2 regions of the Caulobacter sp. GW822-FHT01G02 genome follow, and region 1 is predicted to be linked to the other one. Evidence: riboswitches for the same ligand, from Rfam matches in the RefSeq annotation. Region 1 holds a riboswitch; the other holds the start of a gene.

The links. A riboswitch is a leader RNA that binds a small molecule or an ion and turns the genes downstream of it on or off. The one in region 1 is predicted to bind glycine.
Region 2: linked by a shared signal. The riboswitch ahead of AC1RNC_RS25075 (TonB-dependent receptor domain-containing protein) and the one ahead of gcvT (glycine cleavage system aminomethyltransferase GcvT) in region 1 are both predicted to bind glycine.

Annotation. Positions count from the first base shown of each region.
Region 1 is NZ_JBXAON010000007.1:196,260-211,325, forward strand. Features, by position in the region: gene smc (chromosome segregation protein SMC) at 1-468, shown strand, start outside; gene AC1RNC_RS20480 (TSUP family transporter) at 465-1,244, opposite strand; gene AC1RNC_RS20485 (DUF6481 family protein) at 1,329-1,718, opposite strand; gene AC1RNC_RS20490 (AtpZ/AtpI family protein) at 2,079-2,459, shown strand; gene AC1RNC_RS20495 (F0F1 ATP synthase subunit A) at 2,465-3,226, shown strand; gene AC1RNC_RS20500 (F0F1 ATP synthase subunit C) at 3,274-3,498, shown strand; gene AC1RNC_RS20505 (F0F1 ATP synthase subunit B family protein) at 3,624-4,157, shown strand; gene AC1RNC_RS20510 (F0F1 ATP synthase subunit B) at 4,170-4,679, shown strand; gene AC1RNC_RS20515 (methyl-accepting chemotaxis protein) at 4,962-6,752, shown strand; gene AC1RNC_RS20520 (hypothetical protein) at 6,960-7,616, opposite strand; gene AC1RNC_RS20525 (hypothetical protein) at 7,716-8,159, opposite strand; gene AC1RNC_RS20530 (hypothetical protein) at 8,156-8,575, opposite strand; gene gcvPB (aminomethyl-transferring glycine dehydrogenase subunit GcvPB) at 8,709-10,286, opposite strand; gene gcvPA (aminomethyl-transferring glycine dehydrogenase subunit GcvPA) at 10,283-11,629, opposite strand; gene gcvH (glycine cleavage system protein GcvH) at 11,700-12,065, opposite strand; gene gcvT (glycine cleavage system aminomethyltransferase GcvT) at 12,081-13,193, opposite strand; glycine riboswitch at 13,358-13,448, opposite strand; gene AC1RNC_RS20555 (zinc-dependent metalloprotease) at 13,639-15,066, opposite strand, start outside.
Region 2 is NZ_JBXAON010000012.1:57,750-72,815, reverse strand. Features, by position in the region: gene AC1RNC_RS25090 (sensor histidine kinase) at 1-303, opposite strand, end outside; gene AC1RNC_RS25085 (response regulator transcription factor) at 300-968, opposite strand; gene AC1RNC_RS25080 (ABC transporter substrate-binding protein) at 1,057-2,091, shown strand; glycine riboswitch at 2,357-2,445, shown strand; glycine riboswitch at 2,449-2,540, shown strand; gene AC1RNC_RS25075 (TonB-dependent receptor domain-containing protein) at 2,671-5,385, shown strand; gene AC1RNC_RS25070 (S9 family peptidase) at 5,470-7,422, shown strand; gene AC1RNC_RS25065 (amidohydrolase family protein) at 7,475-8,455, shown strand; gene AC1RNC_RS25060 (MBL fold metallo-hydrolase) at 8,955-9,917, opposite strand; gene AC1RNC_RS25055 (hypothetical protein) at 10,229-11,281, shown strand; gene AC1RNC_RS25050 (TonB-dependent receptor) at 11,491-14,733, shown strand; gene AC1RNC_RS25045 (adenosine deaminase family protein) at 14,800-15,066, shown strand, end outside.

The DNA.
Region 1 (15,066 bases):
GCCGCCTTCGACGTGATCAACGCCAACTTCCAGACCCTCTTCCAGGCCCTGTTCGGCGGCGGCCAGGCCGAACTGAAGCTGATCGAGAGCGACGACCCGCTGGAGGCCGGCCTGGAGATCTTCGCCTGCCCGCCCGGCAAGCGCATGGCCAGCATGAGCCTGATGAGTGGCGGCGAGCAGGCCCTGACCGCCAGCGCCCTGATCTTCGGCGTGTTCCTGGCCAATCCGGCCCCGATCTGCGTGCTGGACGAAGTCGACGCGCCGCTGGATGACGCCAATGTCGACCGCTACTGCAACATGCTGGACGAGATGCGCCGGCGCACCCAGACCCGCTTCATCGCCATCACCCACAACCCCGTGACCATGAGCCGGATGGACCGCCTGTTCGGCGTCACCATGGCCGAGCGGGGCGTGAGCCAGCTGGTCAGCGTGGATCTGTCGACGGCCGAGAAGCTGGTCGCGGCCTAGAACCCGACCGCCTGCCGCAGCGGGTTGGCCGGATCGGCCAGAAGCTTCACGGCCATGGCGCACGAGATCACCACCAGCAGCGGCCGGATCAGCTTGGGTCCGAAGCGCATGGCGAGCCTTGAGCCGACCTGGGCGCCGATAAACGCTCCGGCGGCCATGGCCAGGCCGACCGGCCAAACGACCGCGCCCTTCAGGATGAACAGGCTCAGGCTGCCGACATTGCTGGCGGCGTTGGCCAGCTTGGTGTGGGCCGTGGCCTTCAGCACGCCGTAGCCCAGCAGGGTGACGATCGCGACCATGTAGAAGGCCCCGGCGCCAGGTCCGAAGATGCCGTCGTAGAAACCGACCAGCGGGGCGACGAAGCAGGCGAACGGGATCAGCGCCATGCGCGGCGCGACGTCTTCGGTCTTGAGGGCGCGCGAGAAGCCGAAATAGAGGGCGATGGCGATCAGCAGCAGCGGCACGATGGCCCGCAGCAGGTGCGGCGACAGCAGGCTGGCGCAGAGCGCGCCGCACAGGCCCGCGACCGCGGCGGCGCCAGCGACCGGCAGGGCCGTCTTCCAGTCGATCAAGCCGCGACGGGCGAAGGCGCTGGTCGAGGAGATGGCGCTGACCGCGCCTTGCAGCTTGTTGGTGCCCAGGGCCTGGACCGGCGACAGGCCCGCCAGCAGCAGGGCGGGCAGGGTCACCAGACCGCCGCCGCCGGCTATGGCGTCCAGCGCGCCAGCGAGCGCGGCGACCACGAACAGGCTGGCGATGACGTCGAGAGGGACCATGAGCGGCTCATGATCCCGTTCGAGGCGTCGATCAAGGGAAAGGCATGGCAAAGAAAAAGGGGCCTGATGAGGCCCCTTCTCGGATCAGCCCAGGAGGCTGCCCCACGCGTGGGCGCGAGACGCCTTGCTGTTGCTGGTCTTGCCCAGGGCGCGCAGCTCGTCGCGTTCCTTCGCCTTCTCTTCCTTGCGCACGCGCATCTCGGCGGCTTCGAGAGCCTTGCGTTCCTTGCGCTCGGCGCGCTTGGCGGCCATCAGCTCTTCTTCGCGAGCCAGGGCCTCGAGGCGGGCTTTTTCCTTGGCCTCGGCGCGGGCGGCGCGGACAGCCTCGAGTTCGGCGGCGCGCAGTTCCTCGCGCTTGTCGAAATCGGGGTCCTGGACGGTCGGCTTGGCCTTGAACTTTGCCAGCATGGCCTTCTTGGCCTCTTGCTGGGAGGAGATGCGATCGGCGAATCCGGTGTTCTTCAGGTGCGACATGAATCTTCGTATTGTTTGGAGGCGGCGGCTCTAAAACCCAGATCGACGAAAAAATCAATGCGTGATTGGGCTGCGCCGCACCTTGCCTATGGGGTGTGGCGCCGAAAGAACGCGTGTGATGTAGGAAGCCGTTCCCGCCTCCGGTAGGGGCGCGAACGAACGGCCAATCGAATGAAAAGCGGGATGGTTTTGCCTTCCCTTTAAGCCAAAGGCGAAATCCTTAAGTATTCCCGTAACTTGGCCCGGGAAGCGCTTACCTTGACGCACTGCGGCGAGGTCTATAGGTTCCGCGCCGATCAAGCCGGCCGGAAATGCGCCTTGTTTTGGCGCGCCCGCGGCGTTTTCGGACCTGCCGCTCCCATGCCCAAGGCCGACGAACCGAACGACAAGGCTCTGGTAAGCCTCGACGCTCGGCTCGACGCATTTGAGGCGAGGAAGGCGGCGGAAAAGCCGGCGAAAGCCGCGTCCGAGAAGGCCAACCAGGACGGCTATCGCCTCCTGGCGGATCTGATCGGGGGCGTACTGGTGGGTCTCGGCTTCGGCTGGTTGCTCGACCACTATGTCCACACGAGCCCCTGGGGCATGGTCGGCGGTCTGCTGATCGGCTTGGGGCTCTCGATTTTCTCCGTCGTCCGCAAGGCGACGAAAATGAGCGCGCAGGCGTCGGCGCCGTCCCCTCAAGGGAATGCCGGCGGAGACACGGGAGGCGGGTCAACCGCCCCCAAGCAGAAGAGAGACTAGGGCCGATGGCCGATCCGATGCACCAGTTCCAGATCCAGAAGATCGTGGAACTGCCCACCGTGACCGTTCCCGGCCTCGGCGCTATCGACCTGTCGATCACGAACTCGGTGTTCGCGATGATGCTGGCGGCGCTGCTGGTCATCACGTTCTACAGCCTGGCGGCGCGCAAGGCCGTCATCCCGGGCCGCCTGCAGTCGGTCGGCGAGATGCTCTACGGACTGGTCGACGGGCTCTCGGAGTCGATCATCGGCCACGACGGCAAGAAGTTCCTGCCCTTCATCTTCACGCTGTTCGTCTTCGTGCTGTTCATGAACATTCAGGGCATGTTCCTGGTGTTCACCGCCACGTCGCAGCTGGCCGTGACCCTGACGCTGGGCCTGATGGTCATCCTGACCGTGGTCGCCGTCGGCTTCGCCAAGAACGGCCTGAAGTTCTTCAAGCTGTTCGCCCCGTCGGGCGTGCCATGGCCGCTGTATTTCCTGCTGGTGCCGATCGAGATTCTGTCGTTCCTGATCCGCCCCATCACCCTGGGCCTTCGTCTGTTCGGCAACATGCTGGGCGGCCACGTGGTGCTGAAGATCTTCGCCGGCTTCGTGATCGCCCTGGGCGGTCTCGGCGTACTGGGCTGGGCCGGTTCGGCCCTGGCCCTGACCTCGGTCGTCGCCCTGACGGCCCTCGAGTTCATGGTGGCCTTCCTGCAGGCCTTCGTGTTCGCGGTGCTCGCCTGCGTCTACATCAACGACGTCGTGCACCTCGACAGCCACTGATCAACCTTTAGTCTTTCCAACAAATACCCTTCCAAGGAGTCTCTATCATGGACGCTGCTGCAGCTAAGTACATCGGCGCTGGCCTGGCCATGCTCGGCATGATCGGCGCGGGCGTTGGCCTGGGCGTGATGTTCGGCAACTACTTCCAAGGCGCCCTGCGCAACCCGACGGCCGCCGCTCAAGAGCGCCCGATGCTGTTCCTGGGCATGGCCCTGACGGAAGCCCTGGGCATCTTCGCCCTGGTCATCGCCTTCCTGATCCTGTTCTCGTAATCCGACCCTGGAGCGCGGCGCTTCAACGGAAGCGACGCGCTCCATGCTTTTGTTTTCTCGCGCTTCCTGGAGCGGGCCGGATCACGGTCCGCTCCAAGCGCACTAGCTGAGAGGCGCCTTCGCCCATGGCGACGGAACATCACGGCACGGTCGAGACGACTGAAGCCCCCAAGCACGAAAGCGGCGGCCTTCCGCAGCTGCAGTTCGAGCATTGGGGTGGTCAGATCGTCTGGCTGCTGCTCATCTTCGCCGTCCTCTACGCGGTGCTGTCGAAGGGCCTGCTGCCCCGCGTCAGCGGCGCGATCGACGAGCGCGGCGCCAAGATCGCCGGCGACATCGCCGACGCCCGTCGCCTGAAGGACGAGGCGGAAGCCCAGGCCCGCGCGGCCGCCGCCGAAGTGGCCGAGGCGCGCGCCAAGGCCCAGAAGACCGCGGCGGACGCCAAGGCCAAGGCTTCGGCCGAAGCCGCCGAGCGTCAGGCCAAGGAAGAGGCCGTCCTGGCCGAGAAGCTGGCCGCGGCCGAGGCTTCGATCCAGGCCGCCCGCGACACGGCCATGAGCCATGTCCGCGAAGTGGCTCAGGAGACGGCCGGCGCGATCGTCGAGAAGCTGACCGGCAAGGTGGCCACCGCCGCCGAGCTGAAGTCGGCCCTGGCCTAAGGAGCGCTGACGATGGAACACGAATCCCTGTTCAGCCTCTCGAACCCCGAGTTCTGGGTTCTGGTCGCCCTGGTGATCTTCTTCGGCCTGCTGGTCTATCTGAAGGTCCTGCCGGGCGCGCTGTTCGGCGCCCTGGACGGCTACGCCGCCAAGATCAAGGCCGAGCTCGACGAAGCCCAGCACCTGCGTGAAGAGGCCCAGGCCCTGCTCGCGGACGTCAAGGCCCAGCGCGAGGAAGCCGAGCGCCAAGCCGTCGCGATGATGGACGCCGCCAAGGCCGACGCCAAGCGGATGGCCGAGGAAGCCAAGGAAAAGCTCGAGGAGCAGATCAAGCGCCGCGCCGAAATGGCCGAACGCAAGATCGCCCAGGCCGAGGCGCAAGCCGCCGCCGACGTGAAGGCCGCCGCGGTCGATCTGGCCGCGCAAGCCGCCGAGACCGTCCTGGCCGCCCGCCTCGCCGGTTCGACCAACGACGGCCTGGTCGACGCCGCGATCCGCCAGATGGGCGCCAAGCTGCAATAGCGGCTAGCGACATCGGACAAGACAAGAGGGCGCGGATCGCAAGGTCCGCGCCCTTTCTTCTGGGCGCCTTCGAAAGCGGACCCGGCAGGCGTTTGAGGAGAGGGGGAAGCCGACTTCACTCCCGGTCCCGCGAAAGCTCCGTCTCGCATCACGAAGCAGGCATAGGGATTTTCAAGGACGCGGACCTTAAGCACACGCGGCTAACTGACGCGGACAGCCCAAGCCGAGGTCTCCGTTAACGCCGTCCATGAGCACTATCGCCGTTAATCAGCGAGGTTCGACATGCTTGGCTCCCTAAAGATCGCCCACAAGCTCGTGGCGGCCTTCACCGTGCTGGTGACCTTGGTGGCTTTGGTGTGCGTTCTGGTCCTGACCGGCGAGCAAACCATCAAGGCCAGGGCGGCCGAGGATCACCGCGACCTGACGCGCGACAGCCTGATGGCCAAAGCCAACGACGCCCTTGTCGAACAACAGAACGCCGTCCGCGGCTATCTGGCGACCAACGATCCGTCATTCCTCAAGCGCTACAACGGCTTCAAGGCCGACTATGCGGCGGCTCTCGATGTCCTTCTCGCCGAGCCCACCGACAACGGCGACAAGGACCGTCTGACGCGCTTCGCCTCGGCCGTTCAAACCTTCTCGGGCCAGACCGATCTCCAGATCGCCCAGGGCGGAGATCCGACAAAACTAGAGGCCGCCCGCGCATCATTGCTGACCGCAGGACGTCTCACCGCCGTCCGCAAGGTTGGCAAGGAGATCGCCGAACACTCCGAGGCCGCGCGGAACCAGCGCGAGGCCTCGCTGTCGGCGCTATATCGTTGGGCTGAAATCGGCCTGGGCGTTGTCGGCGTGCTGACGATCGGCCTTGCCTGCGCCATGGGTTGGCTTCTGACCCGGGCGATCGCCAACCCTGTCCGCGATATGACCGCCACGATGCGGAGCCTGGCGGCCGGCGACAACACCGTCGAAGTGCCCGCGGTCGGACGAAGCGATGAGATCGGGCAAATGGCCGATGCGGTGCTGGCCTTCAAGCAATCGGCGATCGACAAGCTGAAGGTGGAGCATAGGGCGGAGGATCAGCGCCAAGCGGCCGAACGCGATCGCGTGATCCATGACGCCGAGCGCGCCGCCCATGCCCGCGAACAGGCCATCGTGGTGGAACATTTGGGCGTGGCGCTGGATCGCCTCGCGGCTGGCGACCTCACCTATCAGATCCAGACCGGATTTCCCGCCACCGCCGCCAAATTGAAAGAGGATTTCAACGCCGCCATTCAGCACCTCAACATCGCTATGGCGGCCATCGACGGCGGCGCGCGTAGCATCCTTGGCGGCTCATCGGAGATCAGCAAGGCCGCCGATCAGCTGGCCCAGCGCACCGAACGCCAGGCCGCGAGCATCGAAGAAACCGCCGCCGCGCTTGAAGAACTGCTGGCGACGGTCCGCCGCTCGGCCGACGGCGCCGCCTCGGCCAGGACTCAGGTCCAGACCGCGCGCGACGACGCCGAGCGCGGCGGCGCGATCGTCGCCGAGGCGGTGATCGCCATGAGCGCCATCGAAAAGTCGTCGCACGAAATCGAGCAAATCCTCAGCGTCATCGACGAGATCGCCTTCCAGACCAATCTCTTAGCCCTGAACGCTGGGGTGGAGGCGGCTCGGGCCGGTGACGCCGGACGTGGCTTCGCCGTCGTCGCGCAGGAAGTGCGGGCCCTGGCCCAGCGCTCCGCGGAAGCGGCCAGAGCGATCAAGGGCCTCATGCTGGCCAGTTCCGGTCATGTGGAGAACGGCGTGCTGCTCGTCAACCAGACGGGCGAGGCGCTCCAGCGCATCGTCGGGGGCGTCCGACAATCGGCCCAGGTCATGGAGCAGATCGCCGCCGCGGCTCAGGAGCAGTCGCAGGGATTGGGCGAGGTCAATATTGCCGTCAACCAGATGGATCAAGTCACCCAACAGAACGCCGCGATGGTCGAGGAATCAACCGCCGCCAGCCGCTCGCTGGCCGACGAGGCGCATGAACTGACACGCCGCGTGGGGCACTTCACAATCGACGCCGACGCCGCGCGCTTAGCGGCTTAGAACCCCCCTCCGCGCGGCAGCCTGGCCCCGAGATGAAAGGCGCCGACGGGCGGATCTTCCAAGGCCGCCTTTGCCCAGAAGCGAGCGCCATTCATCAGCAACGCCAAGATCCGGCGCGGGTGGGGAACAGCTATCGGCGCCGGCCGGATACCGGACCTCGGATCACGCTTTCGGACGAAGTGTCGGTCCTGGCGTGAAAAACGGACGTCAGGCCCGGCTTTCAGCGCCGGGGCGGATGGGATGCAGGCCGTACCAGATGACGAAGCCGATCATCATCGCCATACCGACAGCGGATGGCAGAACCTGGCTCAGCGGCTGCCACTCGGCCAGCAGATTGCCCACCCCGGCTGAAAGCATGGCGAAGTAGAAGCCGATCATCTTCACGCCGTGATCCAGGGGACGGACCCAGCGATACCAGGCCCCGACCCACAGCGACCGGCTTAGATCATAGGCCGTCATCGTCAGCAGATAGCCGATGGTCGTGTAGCCAATGGCCGGGGTCCAGGACGCCGTGCCTCGCCCCATCTGGAAAGCCACGAGCAGAGCCATCCCCACGCCCAGGGTCGACAGCAGGGTGTCCGGCAGGCGTGGCCCGCGCCGGTTGAGCGACAAGGTCCGCAAGCCGCTGAGATACTGATACCCGGCCGTGAGGGTCGCGGCGACCAGCGGCGCCGGCGGTCGAAACAGGATCACCGCCAGCACCGCGCTGGACAGGACCACAAGACCCAATCCCGCGGTGGCGCGCCCCGACCAGCGATGCAGCGGACCGCCTTTGCGGCAGAACAACGGTATGAGACCGATGAGCAGGGCCAGCGCCCCGGTCGAGACGTGGGCGGCGATGTTCAACGTGTGCGCGTCGGTCATGCGAAGACTATGTTGAGGCGGAGCCCACCATAGCAAGCAAATAGGATGAGGCCGGCCTCGCTCCAACGTTCAACTTGGCCCGAAAGCCGACGCCCGTCCCTAGGCCGTCTTCGCCATCTTCCGCGCGACGTACTTCTTCACGCGCTTGCGGGTCTTCTTCAGCAGGCGCCAGCGGGCGCGGCGCAGGACCATCTTCTCGGTACGGAGCATCTGCTGCCAGACGACCAGCAGCACTTCAGGCTCGCGGCGCATCAGGCGGCGGATCGGGAAGACCAGCTTGGGGTGGCGCTTCTGCCAGCGGATGAAGGTCTTCCGCGCGGCGAACGAGTAGCGCAGCACGATCATCAGCCCGATGACCAGCAGCGGCAGGCCCAGGTGCCCCGGCAGCGGCGTCAGCACCGCTCCGGCCAGGATCACCAGCGTGCCGAAGCCGATGGCGATCCAGCGGAAGGTGCGGGCGGCGGACTCGCGCAGCAGCAGGGCCAGCCGCGCACGGCGGCGAACCTTGTGCTTAATATCGTCAATCGTGGCGACCGCGCTCACCTTTGGCTGCGCTTCACGGCGCGCTGCTTCAGCGACTTGCGCCAGCGAACGGCCACCCGCCACCTGCGCGGCACGATCAGGCGCTCGACGCGCAGGGCCTGCTGCCAGGCCACCAGCACGACTTCCGGCTCGCGGCGCAGCAGGCGGCGCAGCGGGAAGATCAGCTTGGGGTGGGCGTGCTGGAAGCGGACGAACTGCTTGCGGGCCTTGAACGAATTGCGCAGCACCAGCATCAGGCCGACCACGGTCAGCGGCAGCCCCATGGGGCCGGGCAGCGGCGCGATCAGTATGCCGCCGATGACCAGCAGCACACCCAGTGTCACCAGAATGACGCGCAGAAAACGCGCGACGAGCTCGCGGGCGAGGTCATCGGCGGTGCGTTGGGCGCGCGGCATGGCGAGTGCGAAAGCAGTCATGGGAGGACGAAACGGGCTTGCGCGCCGCTTGCTCCCTGGAAAAGCCAGTCAGCCCGGATGCGCCCCCCCGATATGTGGAGACAACAGGGCGCCGTAAAGGCGCCCTGCCGTCGCAAGGGGGGTATGGAATTTGCTATTCAGCGGCTAGTGGCGCCGCGGCCACAGGTTTCCACCTCAACCGGGGCTTGCGGGCCGCCAGGGTCTCATCGAGGCGGCGGAGCGGAGCGTGGAACGGCGCGCCCTTGAAGCGCTCCGTCTCGCCCGCCTTGGCCGCGCCGGCGAGCAGGCGAAGCGCCTCGATGAAGCGATCCAGCTCCTGCTTGCTCTCGGTTTCGGTCGGCTCGATCAGCATCGCGCCGTGGACGACCAGCGGGAAGTACATGGTCATCGGGTGGAAGCCCTCGTCGATCATCGCCTTGGCGAAGTCGAGCGTGGTCACCCCGGTGCCTTCCAGCCAGCTGTCGTCGAACAGGGCCTCGTGCATGCACGGACCGTCCGGGAAGGCCGGGCTCATCACGTCCTTCAGGCGGGCCTTGATGTAGTTGGCGTTGAGGACGGCGTCCTCGGCCACCTGCCGCAGGCCGTCGGCCCCGTGGCTGAGCATGTAGGCGTAGGCGCGGACATACATGCCCATCTGGCCGTGGAAAGCGCTCATGCGGCCAAAGGCGGTCTTGGCCCCCTCTTCGCCGGCGTGCTCGACCAGGGTGAAGCCGTCGTGGCCGTGGACCAGCCAGGGCGTCGGCGCGAAGGGCGCCAAAGCCTCCGACAGCACCACAGGACCCGCGCCCGGACCGCCGCCGCCGTGGGGCGTCGAGAAGGTCTTGTGCAGGTTGATGTGCATGGCGTCGACGCCCAGGTCGCCCGGGCGCACCCGGCCGACGATGGCGTTGAAATTGGCGCCGTCGCAGTAGAAGTAGGCGCCGGCCGCGTGGGTCAGCCGGGCGATCTCGACGACGTCGCGTTCGAACAGGCCGCAGGTATTGGGGTTGGTGACCATGATCGCCGCGACGTGGTCGCCGAGCTTGGACTCCAGGTCCGCCATGTCCACCCGGCCGTCTTCCGTCTGGGCGATCTCGACGACAGTGTAGCCGACGAAGGCCGCCGTGGCCGGGTTGGTGCCGTGGGCGCTGGTCGGAGCCAGCACCGTCTTGCGGTGGCCCTGACCGTTGGCTTCGTGGGCCGCGCGGATGGCCAGCATGCCGCACATCTCGCCGTGGGCGCCGGCCTTCGGCGTCAGGGCCACGGCCGGCATGCCGGTCAGGGTCTTCAGCCAGTGGGCCAGACGGTCCATCAGCTGCAGGGCGCCCTGCACGGTCGACTGCGGCTGCAGCGGGTGAATGTCCGAGAAGCCCGGCAGCCGCGCCATCTTCTCGTTCAGGCGCGGGTTGTGCTTCATCGTGCACGAGCCCAGCGGATACAGCGCCAGGTCGATGGCATGGTTCTTCTGGGAAAGGCGCACGTAGTGGCGGACGGCTTCGGGCTCCGACAGGCCCGGCAGGCCGATGGGCTCGGCGCGCAGCAGGCCGGCCAGGTCGCTCGACGGGGCGGCGGCTTCCGGCAGGTCGACGCCGGTCTTGTTCCAGCCGTCCAGTTCGAAGATCAGGGCCTCGTCCTGAAGGAGACCACGACCGCCGGTCAGGGTCTCGTGGCCGGTGGCGGCGTCGTTCGCGGTTTCGGGACGCGTGGGGCGGCCGACGTTGTTCATGCTCATTGGGCCACCGCCTTGGTGAGGATCTTGGCGAAGAAGGGGATGTCGATATCGAGCGTGGTCTCGGTGGCCGCGACCAGCAGCACGTCGTTCAGGCCCGCGTCCGCGTCGAGGCGCGAGAACGGCACGCCGGCGATGACGCCATGGCCGGCCAGGGTCTCGACGACCTCGGCCGCATCCTTCGGCAGCTTGATCGCGAACTCGTTGAAAAAGCGCGGGGTCAGGATCTCGACGCCCGGCACGGCCTTCAGGGCGTCGCGCAGGGCGACCGCCTTCTGGTGGTTCAGGGCGGCAAGCTGGCGCAGGCCAGTCTCGCCCAGCAGGCTCATGTGGATCGAGAAGGCCAGGGCGCAGAGACCGCTGTTGGTGCAGATGTTCGAGGTGGCCTTGTCGCGGCGGATGTGTTGCTCGCGGGTCGACAGGGTCAGGACGAAACCGCGCTTGCCATCGGCGTCGATGGTCTCGCCGCACAGGCGGCCCGGCATCTGGCGGACGAACTTCTCCTTGCAGGCGAAGAGGCCGACATAGGGGCCACCGAAGTTCAGGCCGTTGCCGATCGACTGGCCCTCGGCCACGGCGATGTCGGCGCCCATCTCGCCGGGCGACTTCAGCAGGCCGTACGAAACGGCTTCGGTCGTTACCACGATCAGCAGCGCGCCGGCCGCCTGGGCGGCCTCGGCGATCCGGGTCACGTCGGTGACCGTGCCGAACACGTTCGGGGTCTGGACGACGACGCAGGCGGTGTCGGCGTCGATGGCGGCGATCACCGCGTCCTCGGCGTCGATCGCTGGGGCCATCGCCTGGGTGCTGACGCCGGCCGCGTGGGCCAGGGTCTCGATGGTCTCGACATAGTGCGGGTGGACACCGCCCGACATCACCGCCTTGTTCCGGCGGGTGACGCGCTGGGCCATCATCACCGCCTCGGCCGCGCCGGTCGAGCCGTCATAGAGCGAGGCGTTGGCCACCTCCATCCCGGTCAGGGCCGCGACCTGGCTCTGGAATTCGAACAGCACCTGCAGCGTGCCTTGGGCGATTTCCGGCTGATAGGGCGTGTAGCTGGTCAGGAACTCCGACCGCTGGATGATGTGGTCGACCGTGGCGGGCACGTGGTGGCGATAGGCGCCGGCCCCGCAGAAGAACGGTCCCTCCCCCGCCGAGCGGTTGCGACGAGCCAGGCCGGCCATCTCGCGCTCGACCTCGATCTCGCCGGCGTGCAGCGGCAGGTCGACGGTTCCGGAACGCTGGGCCGAGGCCGGCACGTCGATGAACAGGTCGTCGATCGACTTGGCGCCGATCGCGCCGAGCATCTCGACGCGGTCTTCGGGGGTCAGGGGGAGGTAACGCATCTTTCGGTCCTTCTCCCTTCCCCCTCAATGGGGGAAGGGGCGGGGATGGGGGGTGTCTACGGCGGTGGAGCTAGAGCGTGCTCAGGAATGCTTCGTACGCGTCGCGGTCCATCAGGGCGTCGACCTCGGCCGGGTTGCTCAGCTTGATCTTGGCGAACCAGCCGCCGCTTTCCGGCAGGGCGTTGACGGTTTCCGGCGCATCGCCCAGCTCGGCATTGCCTTCGACGACCTCGCCCGACACCGGGGCGTAGACGTCGGAGGCGGCCTTGACGCTTTCGACGACGGCCAGTTGCTCGCCCTGCTTGACGACCTTGCCGGCCTCGGGCGTCTCGACGAACACCACGTCGCCCAGCTGCTCGGCGGCGTAGGCGGTGATGCCGACGGTGGCCACGTCGCCCTGGACGATGACCCATTCATGATCTTTGGTGAAACGCATTGCCTGGGCCCTTGATTAGAGTTTGCGGACGTAACGGTTGGCGACGAACGGGGTGGCGACCACTTCAGCGGCGGCGGCCTTTCCACGAACGATGACCTTGAGCTTCGTCCCCACGGCCGCATAGGCCGGCGGGGCGAAACCGATGGCGATGGGGAAGCCCAGGCTGGGGGCGAAGCCGCCGCTGGTCACATTGCCGATGACATTGCCCGCTTCGTCGGCGATCTCGGCGCCTTCGCGGGCCGGCGCGCCTTCCAGCACCTTCAGATTGACGCGGACGCGCGACAGCTCGCCGGCCAGTTCCTTGGCGATCCGGGCCGCGCCCAGATAGTCGCCAGCCTCGCGGCGCGACTTGCCGACCGCGAAGTTCAGACCGGCCTCGATTGGCGAGACCGTCTCGTCCAGGTCATGGCCGTACAGCGGCAGGCCCGCTTCCAGGCGCAGGCTGTCGCGCGCGCCCAGGCCGATCGGCTTGACGCGCTCATCGGCCAGCAGGGTGTCCCAGATGTGCTCGGCGGCGTCGGCCGGAACCGAGATCTCATAGCCGTCCTCGCCCGTATAGCCCGAGCGAGAGATGATCGCGTCGACGCCGAAGGCGGTCAGGGCCAGCGTGTCCATGAACACCATGCCGGCGGCTTCCGGAACATGAGCGGCCAGGACGGCGGCGGCCTGCGGACCTTGCAGCGCCAGCAGCGCGCGGTCCTCCAGGCGGGTCACCGTGGCCTCGCCGGCCAGGGCCTCGGCGATGATCTTGTAGTCGTTGTCCTTGCAGGCGCCGTTGACCACCACGAACAGGCCGTCGTTGTCGGGGCGCGCCGTCATCAGGTCGTCGATGATCCCGCCCTCGGCGTTCAGCAGCACGCCATAGCGTTGCTTGCCGGCCTTCAGGCCCTGGTAGTCGGCCGAGACCACCTTCTCGAAGCTCTTGGCCGGGTTCTCGCCCCGGATACGCGCCTGGCCCATGTGAGAGACGTCGAACAGACCGGCGTGCTCGCGGGTCCAGAGGTGCTCCTTCAGCACCCCGTCCTTGTACTGCACCGGCATCGAGTAGCCGGCGAACGGCACCATGCGCGCGCCAAGCGCCACGTGGGCCTCGTACAACGGGGTCTTCTTGAGGTCTTGATCGGACACTGGACAGGCTCCAAGCGGGGTCGGCGACGGGACCGGCGTCCGCCGGCAAGTCGCCCCCGCTGTCCCTTGGACCTGAGAGATTCCGGCCTCGCCCCTCTGCCGGACGGGTTTGGCCTTGCTCCTTCGGCGAGCCGCCCTTTCGGGAGGCCTCTTTCCAGCGTTCCTAAACCCGCGCGGTCCTTTTGCCTGAGCGTTTCCGGGGCGGTTGCGCCTTCGGCCTCGGGAGCGAATCCCGATGTCTCCCGCGAGGGTCTTCGGGGTGATGCGGGAGGGTCACCTCAGAGTCAAGCTGGACCGGCTTCTTTCAACTCCGATTTCCCCGGCGAATGCCGGGGCCCGGATTCATCATGAGAGTCGGACGTGCTCGCGCCCACGCGACGAGCAGAACCACTAGCGCGCTTGGCTTCGATCTGGGCCCCGGCATTCGCCGGGGAGATCGGACAACTTAGAGGTTCAAGCCTACAAACCAGTCGTCCTCGCCGATCGGCGGGCCGGGCGGGATGACGACCTTGGCCTTGCCTTCCTCGATCAGCCCGGCCAGGCGGTCGCCGCTTTCATCGGTGACGACGCCAGCCAGGGCGCGAGCCTGGGCGCGGTCGGCGGCGTCGCTTGCGGTCACGGCCTTGAGGCCCTTGCCCCAGTCGGCCAGACGCGCGCGGATCACGGCGGCCGCGGTCGGGGACAGGTCCTTGTCGCCCAAGGCGTTGGCCAGGTTGACCACCATCCTCTGGCGGACGCGACGCGCCAGCTCGGCTTGGCGGCCCGTCGCCTTGCCATCGAAGGCGGCGAAGGCCAGGGCCTTGTCCAACAGCCCCTCGACACCCGGCTGGGCCGGATCGCGGCGCTTGGCCTCCATGAGACGGTTCAGGCGCGCCGGCGCGAACAGGTCGCCCCAGACGAGGTCGGCGGCGACGTCGGCGGTCGCGGGGAGGTCGAAGACCGGCCCCTGGCCGAAGGTCTCGACATCATTGGCCTTGTCGGCGCCCTGCGACTGGCCCGAGGTCAGGACATCCAGGGTCTTGTCGGAGAGGTCCAGCGCGGCGGGCGCCAGCGTCCTCAGCAGCGCGTCGATGGCGGCGGCCTGGCGGGCGGGCGGAACGATCTTGCTGGCCTCCCGGCCATCGCCCTCGGCGGCGTAGGTGAAGTCGACGCCGCCGACCAGCTTGGCCGTCGCGTCGACCTGATAGCGGTGGAAGATATAGATCGGCACGATCACGCGGCGCAGATCGGCCACCGACCCGCCCTTGGGCAGGTTGGCCAGGCCGAAACGGTCCAGCGCGATCTTGCGCACGGCCATCAGATGGTCGAGCTCGACGACCGGATCGGAACCGTTGTCCCAGACCGCGCCGACCGGATGCGGCGTGTCCTGCCCGCGCGCATCCTCGTCGGAGACATAGCGCAGGCCGTCGGCCTGGCTCTTGTCGGCCTTGGCCTTCAGCCAGGCCTTCTCGTCGACGCCAGCCGGGGCGACGCCATACAGCCAGTCGATCACGAACTTGTCCCAGGCGCCGATCCCGCGCCCATAGGCGTCGGAGAAGTCCAGCTGGCCGCCCTTGATGGCGATCCTCGGGGCCGGATAGTCCATCACAGAGGCGCGGTCGCCATAGGTGCTGGCGGCGAAGTTGTGCTGCAGGCCGATCGAGTGGCCGATCTCGTGCGGCGACAGCTGGCGGATGCGGGCCAGCGAGATCTCGATCGGATCGTTGGGGCCGCCCTGGCCAGTGGCCGCCGCGCCTTCCAGTCCCTCGAAGATCAGCCGGTCCTGGCGGACGCGCTGCGAGCCCAGCAGCACGTCGCCCTTGATGATCTCCCCCGTGCGCGGGTCGACCACCGCGTGGCCGTAAGACCAGCCGCGCGTCTGGCGGTGGACCCA
Region 2 (15,066 bases), on a different contig from region 1:
GACCAGGCGCGAGCCCTGGCGCACCGCGTAGAACACCGCGTCGCGCTCCGGACTGTCCAGCAGGGCCAGGGACCAGGGCGGCAGGGCCACCTGGGCCTGACCGTCCCGCACGCCGATCTGGGCGACGATCGAGGTCACGGATCCGGCCAGCAGCCGGTCGGAAGACTTCTCCACGACCGCGCGAGCGGCCAGGGCGCCGGCCAGGGCGAGCGCCGCGCCCAGCAGGGCCAGGGGGACGACCTGCGCCAGCAGCAGGCGGCCGACCAGGCTGGGGCGGCCGCCCTTCCAAGGCTTGGCCTTCATGGGTCGATCCGGTAGCCCACGCCCCGCAGCGTACTCAGGCGCGGGCCGTCCGGCGCCAGCTTGCGTCGCAGTCGACCGACATGGACGTCCAGGGCGTTGGGCGAGGGGGCCTGTTCGTCGGGGAACACGTCGGCGGCCAGGCGGTCGCGCTCGACGACCCGGCCGGGACGCGCGGCCAGGGCCTTCAGCACGGCCCATTCGCGCGGGCGCAGGTCCAGCCGCCGCTCGCCGATCCAGGCCGCGCCAGCTTCCCAGTCGCAGACCAGGGCGCCGACATGGGCCGTCCGGGTGGCGTAGCCGCCCTTGCGCCGCGCCACCGCCCGCACCCGGGCCACCAGCTCGAACGGGTCGAACGGCTTGAGCACATAGTCGTCCGCGCCCATGTCCAGGCCGGCGATGCGATCGCGCACCGCGTCGCGCGCGGTCAACATGACGATCGGAGTCAGCACGCCCTCGCGGCGCAGCCGGCCCAGGATCTCGAAGCCGTCGATGTCGGGCAGGCCGATGTCCAGGACGACGGCGTCGAAGTCGGCCCCATGCGCCAGGGCCAGGGCCAGGGCGGCCTCGCCGGTTTCGGCGCAGACGGGCTCGTGACCTTCGCTCTCCAGCGTCGCGGTCAGGGAGCGACGCAGAGGCGGATCATCCTCGACAACCAGTATCTTCATCGGGGATGTAGGAACCGAACACGCAGGGGAGGTCATCATCCGACGCCGATTGCCTCATCAGGTCAAGAGACGCGGGCCCGTGGCGATCATGGCGGCGCTGGCCTTGACGGCGGCCCTGGCCGGCTGCGCGCCGAAGTCGATCGGACAGGCGACCAGCGGCTGGGATATTCGCGCCGCCGAGCGCGAGGGCGAGCTCGTCGTCTATCTCAACACCGATGTCCACCAGGTGATCGGCGAGGGCTTCCGCGAGCGCTTTCCCAAGATCAAGGTCCGCTTCGTCGAGTTGGCCGCCAAACCGATGCAGGCGCGCCTTATCGCCGAGACGGACGCGGGCGCGCCGGTCGCCGATGTGGCCTGGAGTTCGTCGATGGACATCCAGGTCAAGCTGATCAACGACGGCTACGCCCAGACCTATCGCAGTCCGGAGGCCAAGGGCCTGCCGGCCTGGGCCGTCTGGCGCGACCAGGGCTTCGGCGTGACGGCCGAGCCGATCGTCTTCGCCTACAACAGGAAGGCGCTGAAGGAGTCGGAGGTGCCGCGCAGCCACGCCGCTTTGCTGGCGGCCCTGCGCGCCGACCCCGAACGCTGGCGCGGCAAGATCGCCATGTACGATCCCGAAAAGAGCGGGGTCGGGTTCATGTACCTGTCGAGCGACCTGCAGGCCTATCCGGACGCCTGGCCCTTGTACGACGCCTTGGCCAAATCGGAGCCGGGCCTGTTCGTCCCGGGCGCGCCGCTGCTGACCAGCCTGTCGGGCGCGCACGATCTGGCCTACGACATGAACGGCTTCTACGCCGACTGGTGGGCGCGCCATCGCAACGCCGACATCGGCTATGTCGTGCCCAGCGACTATCACCTGTCGCTCTCGCGCGTGGCCTTCATCACCCGTTCGGCGCCGCATCCGAAGGCGGCCCGGGTGTTTCTGGACTATCTGATGTCGGACGAGGGGCAGAGGCGACTGGCCCAGGCCAGGCTGACGCCGATCCGCCCCACCGGCGGCGCGCCGGCGCTGGGCGCGGCCGGCCGGCCGATCCGTGTCGGTCCCGCCCTACTGGCCAATTTCGACCAGGGGCGGCGCGCTGAATTGCTGGCGCGCTGGAAAGCCGCGTCCGCCGATCGCTGATGCTGCTTAAATATAGTCCAGAGTTCGCCTAAAAAATAATCACATCCGGCCAGGTTCACGAAAGCTTCGCGGTTTTCGCCCCTGGTCCCGATCAGCCCAAGCTGTCACCGACCTGTCACCTTCGCGGATCGCGCGGCGACGGACGAACGCGCGTCGTGCCCACCGGTTGAGCTCAGGGGGATTCCTTTCGTCCTCATCGCGCGCCGGGCAACATTGTACCGGATTTCGACGCTTTGACGCGATGGGGCGAGCCGGTCGTACTGGCCTGGCTCTCGCGGAAGAGATCGGGTCAGCCCGACGCCGAAGGCGCAACCGCCCCGGAAACGCTCAGGCAACAGGGACCGCAGAGCACGAGGACGCTGGAAAGCAGGACCGCTCCACAAGTGAGCGGCCTCGCCGAAGGAGCAAGGGCGCGACCGCGCCTGAATCTCTCAGGCCAAGGGACAGCGGGGGCAGAGGAACCGCCTGGCGGAGTCCGGGAAGGCGCGCGTCTTCCCGAGCGACGCGACCGACGCGACCGAACAAGCGGGCGCGCGGGAGAGAGCGACTGTCGACTGCTGAAACATAGGGGATCTTACTTTGACCATTTCACGCCAAACTCGCCGGGGACTGCTGCTGGGTTGCAGCCTGGTTCCCGCCGTCCTGGCCCTGCACGGCGCCGCCTTCGCTCAGGACGCCGCCCAGGGCTCCGCCAAGACCGACGACACCAGCGTCGGAGAGATCATCGTCACGGCCTCGCGCATCGACCGCGCCGGCTTCGAGGCGCCCACCCCGACGGTGCGGGTCACCGCCCAGGACTTGAGCGTCGGCGCCCGCCCGAACATCGCCGCGGCCCTGAACGACCTGCCGCAGTTCCGCGCCACGACGTCGGCCCAGACCACCGGCACCAACACGGGCGCGGGCAACGCGCCGGTCGACCTGCGCGGCCTCGGCATCAGCCGCACCCTGGTGCTGCTGGATGGCCGCCGCTTCTCGGGCGACAATGACCTGAACCTGATCCCTAGCGTCCTGACCAAGGGCGTCGACGTCGTGACCGGCGGCGCTTCGGCCGCCTGGGGCTCCGGCGCCGTGGCCGGCGTGGTCAACATCAGCATCGACCGCACGTTCACCGGCCTGAAGCTGGGCGTGGAGGCGGGCGAGTCCTCGTACCATGACGCCAAGCAGGTCCGCCTCGAGGCGGCGGCGGGCAAGAGCTTCGCCGACGGCCGCGGCCACTTCGTGATCGGCGGCGAATACATCGACAACGACGGCGTCATCCCGAAGAACAGCCGGCCGAACATCGGCCGCTGGGCCACGGTCTCGAACGGCGCGGGCCGCTTCGTGCTGGCCCCGGACGTCGGCTTCTCGAACGCGGCCTACGGCGGCCTGATCATGTCGGGCGTGCTGAAGGGCCAGGCCTTCAATCCCGACGGCAGCCTGCGCACCTTCAACGCCGGCACGGTGATCGGCACCAACTCGGTCGGCGGCGAAGGCCCTTCGAACGACGACCTCTCGCCCCTCGTCACGCCGCAGAAGCGCTACGCCGCCATGGCCAGCGTCACCTACGACCTGACCGACAAGATCAAGATGACGGCCGAGCTGCGCCGCTCGCGGATGTGGAACAACTACATCTGGTTCGGGGACCACAACCGCGGCAACCTGACGATCAAGTCGGACAACGCCTATCTGCCGACGGCGGTGAAGTCGGCCCTGGCGGCGGCGGGACAGACCTCGTTCACCATGGGCCGCTTCAACACCGAGGCCTATCCGACGATCGACTTCGAGCGCGTTTCGACCCAGGGGACTATCGCGTTCGACGGCGCGTTCGGCGACGGCTGGCGCTGGAGCGCCTACTACAGCCACGGCGAGAACGAGAACAATATCGACACCCCTGGGTTCTTCCTGACCCAGAACTACGCCAACGCCGTCGACTCGGTGATCAGCCCGACCACCGGCCAGCCGATCTGCCGGGTCGCCCTGACCAACGCCTCGACCAACTGCGTGCCGATCAACCTGTTCGGCCAGGGCGCGCCCTCGAAGGCGGCGCTGGATTATGTGACCGGCACGCCCAGCCAGCGCGAGACCAGCAAGCTGGACGTCGGCGGCTTCAGCCTGCGCGGCGAGCCCTTCAGCCTGCCGGCCGGCCCGGTCTCGGTCGCCGTCGGCGCGGAGGCCCGCAAGGAGTCGGTCAATCGCACGGTCGGCGCCCTGGACGCGGCCAAGGCCTTCACCACCTTCAGCTTCTCGGCCATGGCCGGCGACTACAGCGTCAAGGAAGCCTTCGCCGAAGTGCTGGTGCCGGTCGTCCGCGACGTGCCCGTCTTCAACAAGCTGGAAGTCAACGCCGCCGCGCGGGTGTCCGACTACAACACGACCGGCTCGATCTGGTCGTGGAAGCTGGGCGCCACCAACGAGTTCTTCCCGGGCTTCCGGGGGCGGATCACCAAGTCGCGCGATATCCGCTCGGCCAACCTGACCGAACTCTTCACCACCAGCACGACCGGCTACAACACCATCGTCGACCCGAAGACCAATTCCAGCGTCTACGTGCTGACCAATGGCGGCGGCAATGCGAACCTGACGCCTGAAACGGCCAAGACCTTCACGACCGGCTTCGTCTATTCGCCGCCGGCCCTGCCGGGCTTCAACATCTCGGTCGACTATTTCGACATCGACATCGACAACGTGATCACCACGGTCTCGGCGCAGGACATCGTCACGCGTTGCGCCAACGGCAATGCCGACATGTGTTCGCGGGTCACCCGCGACGCCACCGGCGGGATCTCGCGGATCGTCTCTACCTATGTCAACCTGGCCAACTACAAGACCGACGGCGTCGACGCCGAGATCTCGTACGCGACCAATCTCGACCGCCTGATCCCCGACGCGCCCGGCCGCATCCGCGCCCGCTGGCTGATGACCTGGGTCAACAGCCTGACCACCAACGACGGCGTCAGCAAGATCGAGTACGTCAAGTCGCAAGGCTATTCGTTCGGCCTGGGCACGCCCAAGAGCCGGATGACCGCGGCGCTCGACTGGTCGGGCAAGGTGTTCAGCGCCAACCTGCGGGCGCGCTACATCTCGCCGGGCACGTACAACCGAACGGTCGACCTCGTGAACGGCCACATCAAGGCCTACACCTATGTCGACCTGGGCGTTCAGGCGAAGCTGCCCGAGGTCATGGGCCATGAGGTCGAGCTCTACGCCAACGCGACCAATCTCTTCGACAAGGACCCGCCCGTCTCGTCGCTGTACTCGCCCTACTACGACGTGATCGGTCGCTATGTGACCGTCGGCGCGCGGATGCGTTTCTAAGCCCGCCCGACATCGCGCCGCCGGTTGCTTCCCCTAGCTCCCCCCGCCGGCGGCGCTCCCCCTTTCTTCAGAGGCATTCTCCAGATGATCTCTCGTCAAGCCTTGGCGCTGGCCCTTTTGGCCGCCGCCGTCGCGACTCCGCTGGCCACGCCTTTGGCGGCCCAGACCGTCGCGCCGCCCGCCGCCATCGTCGTCGACGGCGCGCCGGCCATTCCGCAAGAGCTGGTCGCGGCCGCCGCGCCGTATCTGCAGGCGCGCCACGCCAACTTCCTGGGCTGGAACACCGCCGACCGCTCGATGCTGATCAAGACCCGCTTCGGCGGTTCCGATCAGGTCCACGTCGTGGCCAAGCCCGAGGGCGACCGCCGCCAGATCAGCTTCGAGAACGAGCCGATCCTGGCCGCGGCCCTGTCGCCCAAGGGCGGGACGCTGGTGATCCAGAAGGACAAGGGCGGCGACGAGTTCTATCAGCTCTACGTGCTGGAGGCCGGCCGTCCGCGCCTGATCACCGACGGCAAGAGCCGCAACTGGTTCGGCGCCTGGTCGCCGGAGGGCAAGCTCGTCGGCTACGCCTCGTCGCGCCGCAACGGCGCGGACATGGACCTCTATGTCGTCGACCCGAAGGACCCCAAGACCGACCGCCTGGTCGCCCAGGTCACCGGCGGCGGCTGGAACGTCGCCGACTTCTCGGCGGACGGCGCCAAGGCGCTGGTGCTGAACCGCATGTCGGTCAACGAGGCCATGGTCTACGAACTGGACCTGGCCAGCGGCAAGATGAAGCCCCTGACCGATCCCAAGGCCAAGGTCTCGTACGTCGATCCGAAATACGCCCACGACGGCTCGGTCTGGCTGACCTCGAACAAGGGCTCCGACTTCCAGCGCCTCGGCAAGCTGGACGGCAAGGGCGGCTTCGTCCCGGTCTCCAAGGAGCCGCGCTGGGACGTCAGCGACTTCGCCGTCTCGCCCGATGGTTCGTTCGCGGTCTACGCCATCAACGAGGCCGGCGTGTCGCGCGTGCGGGTGCTGGACCTGGCCACCGGCGCGGTGCGCCCGGTGACGGGCCTGCCGGCCGGCGTGATCCCCTACAGCATCGGCGCGGCGATCGACATCGCGCCGTGGGGCGAGATCGGTCTCAGCATGGCCTCGGCGAAGGTGCCGGGCGACGCCTTCTCGATCGATCCCAAGACCCTGGCCGTCACCCAGTGGACCCACAGCGAGACCGGCGGCCTGGACCCCAGCCTGAACGTCGAGCCCAAGCTGGTCGAAGTCGCCAGCTTCGACGGCGAGAAGGTCTCGGGCTTCCTCTATCAGCCCGACCCGGCCAAGTTCCCCGGCAAGCGCCCGCTGATCGTCGACATCCACGGCGGTCCGGAAGGCCAGACCCGGCCCGACTTCCTGGGTGGGAACAACTATCTGCTGAACGAACTGGGCATCGCGCTGTTCTTCCCGAACGTACGCGGCTCCACTGGCTATGGCGCGCGGTTCGTCAATCTCGACAACGGCCCGTTCAAGCGCGAGGACTCGGTGAAGGACATCGGCGCCTTCCTCGATACGCTGGAGAAGAACCCGGCCCTGGACGCCAGCCGCTTCGCCGTCAACGGCGTCTCGTACGGCGGCTACATGTGCTACGCCTCGGCCACGCACTACAGCCCGCGCCTCAAGGGCGCCAACTGCTACGTGGCGATTTCCAACTTCGTCACCTTCCTGGAGAACACCCAGGCCTATCGCCGCGACCTGCGCCGGGTTGAGTACGGCGACGAGCGCGATCCCAAGCAGCGCGAGCAGTTGATGAAGATCTCGCCGCTGACCAGCGTCGACAAGATCACCACGCCGCTGCTGGTGGCCACGGGCGGGACCGACCCGCGCGTGCCGCCGACCGAGGCCGACCAGATGATCAAGGCCGTCCGCGCCAACGGCGGTTCGGTCTGGCACATCCTGGCCAAGAACGAGGGTCACGTTTTCCGCAAGAAGGAGAACGACGACTACTATTTCTGGACCAGCATCATGTTCTGGCGAAAGACGCTGCTGGGCCAGTAGGGCGGGCGAGGGCGCGGGACCGAGGTTCCGCGCCTTTTCCCTGGAAGGATTGATGACCTTGTCGAGCCTTTTGCGTTGCGCGACCGCCTTGGCGCTGTTGCTTTCGAGTGGCCGGGCTTGGGCGGGGCCGGCGATCGACCACCACATGCACGTCCATTCGCCGGCGATCCTCGAGATCCTCCCGGCCTATTGCGCCAGCCCCAAGCGCAAGAGTCCGTGCGACCCGCGCTTCACCGCGCCGCTGACCGCCGCCGACGCCCTGAAGGCGATGGACGGCGCGGGGATCAAGAAGGGCTGGCTGATGTCGACGGCCTATCTGGCCGAGAGCCCGCTGGGCCCGCCCCAGCCGGACGCCGCCCGGGTGGTGCGCGAGGCCAATGACTTCACGGTCGCCCTCGCGCGGAGCCGGCCCGATCGTTTCGCCGCCTTCGTCAGCGTCAATCCGACGGCCCCCGACGCCCTGGCGGAGATCGCCCGCTGGAAGGGCGACCACGCGGTGACGGGGCTGAAGCTGCACCTGACCAATTCCGGCGTGGACCTGCGCGATCCGGCCCAGATCGCCAAGCTGGCGGCGGTCTTCCGCGCCGCGGCCGCCAACGGCTGGACGATCATGATCCACATGCGCACCGGCGAGGCCGACTATGGCGCGCGGGACGTCGAAGCCTTCATCGACCAGGTCCTGCCGGCCGCCGGCGGCCAGCCCGTCGTCATCGCCCACGCGGCGGGTTGGGGCGGGATCGACGCGGCGACGCTGGACGCCCTGGGCGCCTTCGCCAACACATTCGAGAAGGACCCGGGTCGCGTCCGCAACGTCCGCTTCGACTTGGCCCAGGTCTTCAAGGACAATGCGACGCCCGAGGACCGCGCCCGGATGGCCGCCCTGATCCGCCGGATCGGTCCGGATCGTTTCGTCGCCGGGTCTGACTGGCCCTTCGCCGGTGACCTCAAGACCTACTTCGCCACCGCCTATGCGGGGCCAGAACTGTCGCCTGAGGCGTGGGCGAAGACGCTGGCTGGCTCTACGGGCAACTAGGTCGGTGGCTGATGTCGGCCTGAACAGACATGATTTCGGGCCTTGGCTCTTGAAGCGGCCGAACCTCGTTTCTGCGTTCACCCATATCCTCAAGCCCGCGCGGGTCGCCGGCGCTGGTCGTTGATCGATTCGACATTCGCCGCGGGCCATCGGCGGCGATGAGCCTGGCTCCGGCCGGATCGCGGTCGAGCACGTCATACGGCCCGATCCTGTCGTGACGCGCGACGCTCGACTGCCAATCGGTCACTCAGCCCGTGCCTCGCGTTCGCGCAATATGATTGAACGGCAACCTCAGCGGTTTGGTCGCGACTTATTTTCTTCCAGATACGGTCGGAGGGCTCTCAGAAGGAGGCCTGTGAGGGCTTCATGCCTTCGCGGGTTTTGAGAGATCCAATCACCTGGCCCGGCTTGCGCCGGGCCTTTTTCGCGAGGCGGGTGAACGCCTGACGGGCGAGGGCCTCGGACAGATGGTCGACGCGAAGGCTGCGTGATCCGGCGGCTAAAGAGCGTATTTGCGCCCTTCCTCCGCGATCATGAAGTTGAAGAAGCCGATCTTTTCGAGTTGCCGCTCTACCAACGTACGGCTCGATCGCGCCGCTCCCGAAGGCTTTATGTGGGTGACGAGTATCGGCAACGCCCGCATGCGAGCGTCGTCCTGCGTCATGCCGCGCAACGTCTCAAGCTCGGTGTTCAGCCACATCGGGGTCAGGTGCCCGTAGAGCCGGGCGGCTGGAACCGGGTCGGGGTACGAGACCTCGATCAGCATTCCCCGCAGCCGCCCCTGCCGCACCAACGGGGCCACGGCGCGCCAAAGATCTTCCAGGTTCGTCGAGTGTTCGACCGCGTCGGGACCCGTGTCGCCCAGGCAGAGGAAGGCGTCCGGTCCGCTCCGGAGCAAGAACGCGGTCGACGTCACCCCTCCGTGTGACAGCGGGTAGGCCGTGACGGTCATGCCCGTTCCAGCGATCGGCGTGGGCGTCCCGCCACGTTCCAGGTCCTTGTAGTGATATTTGCCGATGTGTGGCGGGGGGCCGCGGTCGCCCATGTTGGGCCATGCGACCCAGTTGAAATAGTGATCCGCGAGCGCCTGGTTCACCTGCGGCAGGCCCATGATGTCCTTCTTGGTGTCGTCTGGAGACGCCAGCACAAGACCCGCGACATGGTCGAGGTGGGCGTGTGTGATCAGATAGGCGGCGATGGAGTCCATCACCTGTCCGCGCGAGTCCGCCCCTGGGTAGCGGCCCTTGCGCACGGCCCGATCCAGGCCCGAAGCAAGCGTGCCCGCGTCGCACATCACGCCCGACCGGTTCCCATGGGCGACGATATGGTAGGCGCTCGTCGGCTCTTCCACGCCGCCGTTGACGCCTAGCGCGACGACCTCGAAGGCGGACGGCGGCGGCGCGGCCGCCGAGAGCAGGAGAAGCGCCGGAAGAAGCGCTCGTGGAAAACCTCGACCTTGCATGACGCCCAGTCTCGAAAAGATCTGAAGCATGTCGCGCCGGGAGCGGGATGGCCAGGCGTATGGGGCTTGGCGGCGTCGCCGCCGGCGAGCGGCCTCCTGGCGCTGCCCTAAGCAGCAGGGCGGGCGCAGGGTTGCCCGGTCCGGCGTCACATGAAGTAAGAATTTATTTCCACTCTCCCGCTCGCTTGACCGGCGCGCGCCCGACGCCATTGCATCCGACCAGAACAAGGGTTTCAGCGTCCCCGGCGATCCGCCGCGGCGCCGGGGTCTTCGCGTAGCGTTACAGGGCCGAGTTGGGGGAATTTGCGATCATGTTGAACTTGTCCGCCTGGACACGCCGATCCCTTTTGGCCGCGGCCTTCGCGGGGGTGACGGCGACGTCGGCCCTGGCGCAGGCGCCGGTTTCGCCGCCCGCCGCGTCCGCGGTCACCGCGCCCATCCCGATCCGGGTCGTCGTCGTCACGGCCTATGCGCTGGAAGACAAGGCCTGGATGGCCAAGGCGCCCCAGACTCTGGACTTCCCCAACGGCGTCGCGCCGCTGGGTTACGATCCGGCGAAGGGCGTCCTGATCGTCCGCACCGGCGTGGGCACCAACCATGCGGCCATCACCACCTTCGCCCTGGCGACCGATCCGCGCTTCGACCTTTCCAAGGCTTACTGGGTGATCGCGGCCATCGCCGGGGTCAATCCGAACGAGGCCTCGCCCGGGTCGGCGGCGTGGATCGGCAACGTCATCGACGTCGATTTCGGCAAGTGGGTCGATCCGCGCGAGGCCCCGCCGGAATGGACGGGCGGCTATCCGCCGTTCGAGCCGCCGCGCGCCGACCGCCCCAGCAGCGTCTACTATCCGCTCAACGTCGGCCTGCGTGACTGGGCCTATGGGCTGACGAAGGGCATTCAGCTTCCCGACACCGACGCGCTGAAGACGGCGCGGGCGCGCTTCTCCAGCTATCCAAACGGCTCCAAGCCGCCCTTCGTGCTGACTGGCGACGAAATCTCCGGCCAGGCTTACTGGCACGGCGAAATGCTGACCAAGCGCTACGCCAAGCTCGCCACCGACTTCAGTGGCGGCAAGAGCCGGTTCGTGATGACCGCCATGGAGGACACCGGCGTCGCCAACGCGCTGCGGCGGCTCACCGTGGTCGGCAAGGCCGACTACGATCGGCTGGTCGTTCTGCGCACCGCCAGTAACTACTCGCAGCAGGCTCCGGGCGAGAGCCCGGTCGACAGCATGAACCGGCCATATGCCGGGGTCGGCGACGCCGCCGCCTACGCCGCCCTCGTGGTGGCCGGCAAGGTCGTCGACGAGCTCTCGGGCAACTGGGCCGTCTATCGCGACAAGATTCCCGGCGACGGGAAGTAACGACCTGAAACGGCGGATCGGCCCTGGCGGTCGGTCCAGCCGCGAGGACGCGTCAAGTGTCCCGACCGTTGGGGGAAACACCGCAAACTCCGCTTCACGGTTCGCCGCGCGCATTGGCGCGTAGGCGCGGCCATAGGCGCGGCGGGCGTAACGACTTCAGTTCGGTGTGGCTCGGGGGGACCGTGGCCCACCATCTCAAGGGGACCCAAATGCGACATCTTTATGCCGCGAGCGCCATCGCGCTCGCCTTGGCGGCCACCGGAACGACGGTCGTCGCCCAGGAGACGACCTCCTCGATCCGGGGCTCGGTGACCGCCGGCGGCGCGGCCGCCGTCAACGCCAGCGTCAGCGCCGTGCACGAGCCCTCGGGCACGACCGCGAACGCCACCACCAACAGCGCCGGCGCCTTCAACCTGACCGGCCTGCGTCCAGGCGGCCCCTACACCGTGACGGTGACCGCGCCGGGCTTCCCGCCGGTGACCTCGCAGAATCTCTTCCTGAGCGTCGGTCAGCCTTATGTCCTGCCGATCGCCGTGGGCGACACGCAGGTCGACGCCCTGGTGGTGACCGCCACGCGGGCGGAAAAGAGCGGCCCGCTGGTCACGGTGTTCGATCGCGACAGCATCGCCAGCGTAGCCTCGGTGTCTCGCGATATCCGCGACATCGCCCGTCGCGATCCGTTCGCTTCGTTCAACCCCAGCACCCGCGGCGTTTCGATCGCGGGCCAGAACGGCCGGACCAACCGCTTCTCGGTCGACGGCGTGCGCTTCTCGGACAACTTCGGCCTGAACCAGGGCGGCCTGCCCAGCGCGCGCGGCCCCATCCCCTTGGACGCGATCGAGCAGCTGTCGGTCAAGATCGCGCCCTATGACATCTCCGAAGGGGATTTCCAGGGCGGCTCGATCAACGTCGTTCTGCGCTCGGGGGGCAACAAGTTCACCGGCGCCGCCGGCTATACCTATTCGGACGACAGCCTGATGGGCACGAAGTCCAAGGGCAGCAGCTTCTCGCAGGAGATGACCTCCAAGACGCGCAACGCCTTCATCTCGGGGCCGATCATCAAGGACAAGCTGTTCTTCGCGTTCGCCTACGAGAAGCTCGATGAGACCGTCCCGTCGGTCTTCGGCCCGCCCGGTTCGGGCAACGCCATTCCGAACCTGACCCAGGCCCAGGTCGATCAGGTCACCTCGATCGCCAAGTCGGTCTACGGCTACGACACGCTCGGCGTGCTCACCAGCCGTCCTGAAAAGGACAAGAAATGGACGCTGAAGCTCGACTGGAACATCAGCGACAACCAGCGCCTGTCCTATTCGACCATCCAGAACAAGGGTGAGACGGTCGCGCTGAGCGGCGGCACCTCGTCGATCACCTCGCCGGGCCTGGGCCTGGGCTCCTACGCCACCCATGAGCCGGAAAAGGTCGAGACCCACGTCCTGCAGCTGAACTCCCGCTGGACCAACGCCTTCAGCACGGAGGTGCGGGTCAACTACCGCGACTCGATGAAGGTCCCGATCTCGTTCGGCTCGCCAGGCTATAGCGATATCACCGTCTGCCTCGACCCGGTCGCCGTCGGTTCGCTGAACCAGTGCACCCAGACGGGGACGCCGCGACTGGTCTTCGGCACCGAAGCCTTCAGCCAGGCCGACGTCGTCGGGCAAAAGCAGTACGGCGCCGAATTCGTCGCCCGCTACAATCTCGGCGACCACGCCTTCAAGCTGCACGCGTCCTACAGCCGGCTGAAGATCAGCAACACCTTCGTGGCCAACTCGCTGGGCACCTACTATTTCGACTCCCTGGCGGACTTCCAGGCCCGCCAGGCCGGCCAGCTTTTGTACCAGTACTCGATCACGGGCAAGCTGTCGGACGCCAGCGCCAGCTTCGACTATGATCAGCTGACCTTCGGCGCTCAGGACAGCTGGGACATCACGCCGGAGCTGAACGTCACCGCCGGCGTCCGTTTCGACGGCTACGAGATGAAGGACAAGGCGCCGCTCAAGACGTCGTTCGTCAATCGCTACGGCTTCGCCAACAACGCCAATATCGACGGCAACCTGGTTGTCCAGCCGCGCGTCGGCCTGACCTGGCGGCCGACCGATCGCCTGACGGTGCGCACGGGCGTGGGCCTGTTCAACGGCGGCGCGCCAGACGTCTTCGTCGGCAACAGCTTCTCGAACGCCGGGGTGTTCACCAACACGGTCACGATCGGCCGCGCCGTCGGCGGTACGGGCTGCACCATCCCAGCGACGGTGGCCAACGCCGCGGCGATCTGCGCGGCGGCCCTGAACAATGTCCAGGGCAACAAGATCGACCCGCTGGTGTCCAGCTACCTGCAGACCAACACCTCCGCCCTCGGGGCCTCGCCGACTTCGTTCATCCTGCCGACCTTCAAGCTGCCGGCGCAGTGGAAGACCAACCTGTCGGTCGACTACGTGGCCGATCTGGGCGAGCGACTGGGTGACGGCTGGCGTTTCGGCGCGGACCTGTTCTATGGGCGCGCGGACTCCGCCGCCTACTATACCGACCTGCGCCTGACCAAGGTCGGGACGGCGCCCGACGGTCGCGCGATCTATGCCGACACCTACACCAATACGGCCAACAGCGACCTGGCCATGCTGAGCACCGACAAGGGCAAGTCGGTCATCGCCGTCGCCCGGGCCAGCAAGTCCTTCGACTTCGGCCTGGATACCGGCGTCAGCTATACCTACTCCAACGTGAAGTCGCTGTCGGACATGGGCAGCTACGCCTCGGGCGGTTCGACGGCCAGCGGCACCTATGGCGGCCAGCCGATGGTCGATCCGAACCAGCCGGCGTATGGCCGGTCCAGCTACGAGGTGCGGGACAACTGGAAGTTCAACATCGACTACGCCCACGCCTTCTTCGGCGACTACAAGACCAGCTTCAACCTGTTCGGGGAACTGCGCTCGGGCTCGCCCTACAGCCTGACGATGAACACCACCTTGTCCAACAGCCGCTCGACCCTGTTCGGCACGACCGGCGGCTCCAACCGCTACCTGCTGTATGTGCCGGATGTGTCGAGCATCACCGCCGACTCCAAGGTCAGCTATGCCTCTACGGCGGTCTACGAGGCGTTCCGCGACTTCGTGCGGGCCAACGACCTGAGCCAGGGGGTGATCGGCAAGAACACCGAAAAGTCCCCAGACTACTTCAAGGTCGACCTGCACGTCGAACAGGAGGTGCCCGCGCCGTTCCTCGGCTCGGCTCGGTTCAAGCTGTTCGGCGACGTCGAGAACCTGCTGAACCTGATCAACAGCGACTGGGGCTCCTACCGGACCTACAACCCGCTGACCTCGGTGGTGAACGTCGCCTGCGCCCAGCAGGCCGGCTCGAGCTGCAATCAGTATTCCTACACCGCCTTCACCAAGCCGACCCTGCAGCCGAACGCCCAGCTGGGCGTCTGGCGGGTCCGCCTGGGGGCCCGCTTCGAGTTCTAGTTTTTACCGCTTAAGCTTCGGCCTCGGCGTTCGCGCCGGGGCCGATTCCATATTAGGGGGCAGCGCATGATGTCCGCATCCATGAGGGGCGTTGCGGCCCTGTTCGCCGCCAGCTGCCTGGCGTCCGCCTGTCCGGTGATCGCCGGGACGCCCGCGGACAGCGAGCTCGACGCCCTGTTCGCCAAGGCGGCGACGTCGCCACCGTTGCTGCGCATTCTGTTGACCAAGCTGCCCAAGGGCGCGGACCTGCACAACCACGCGGGCGGCGGCACCTATGCCGAGGACTTCATCGCCTGGGCCGCGGCGGCCGATGGCTGCTTCTCCACGTCGACC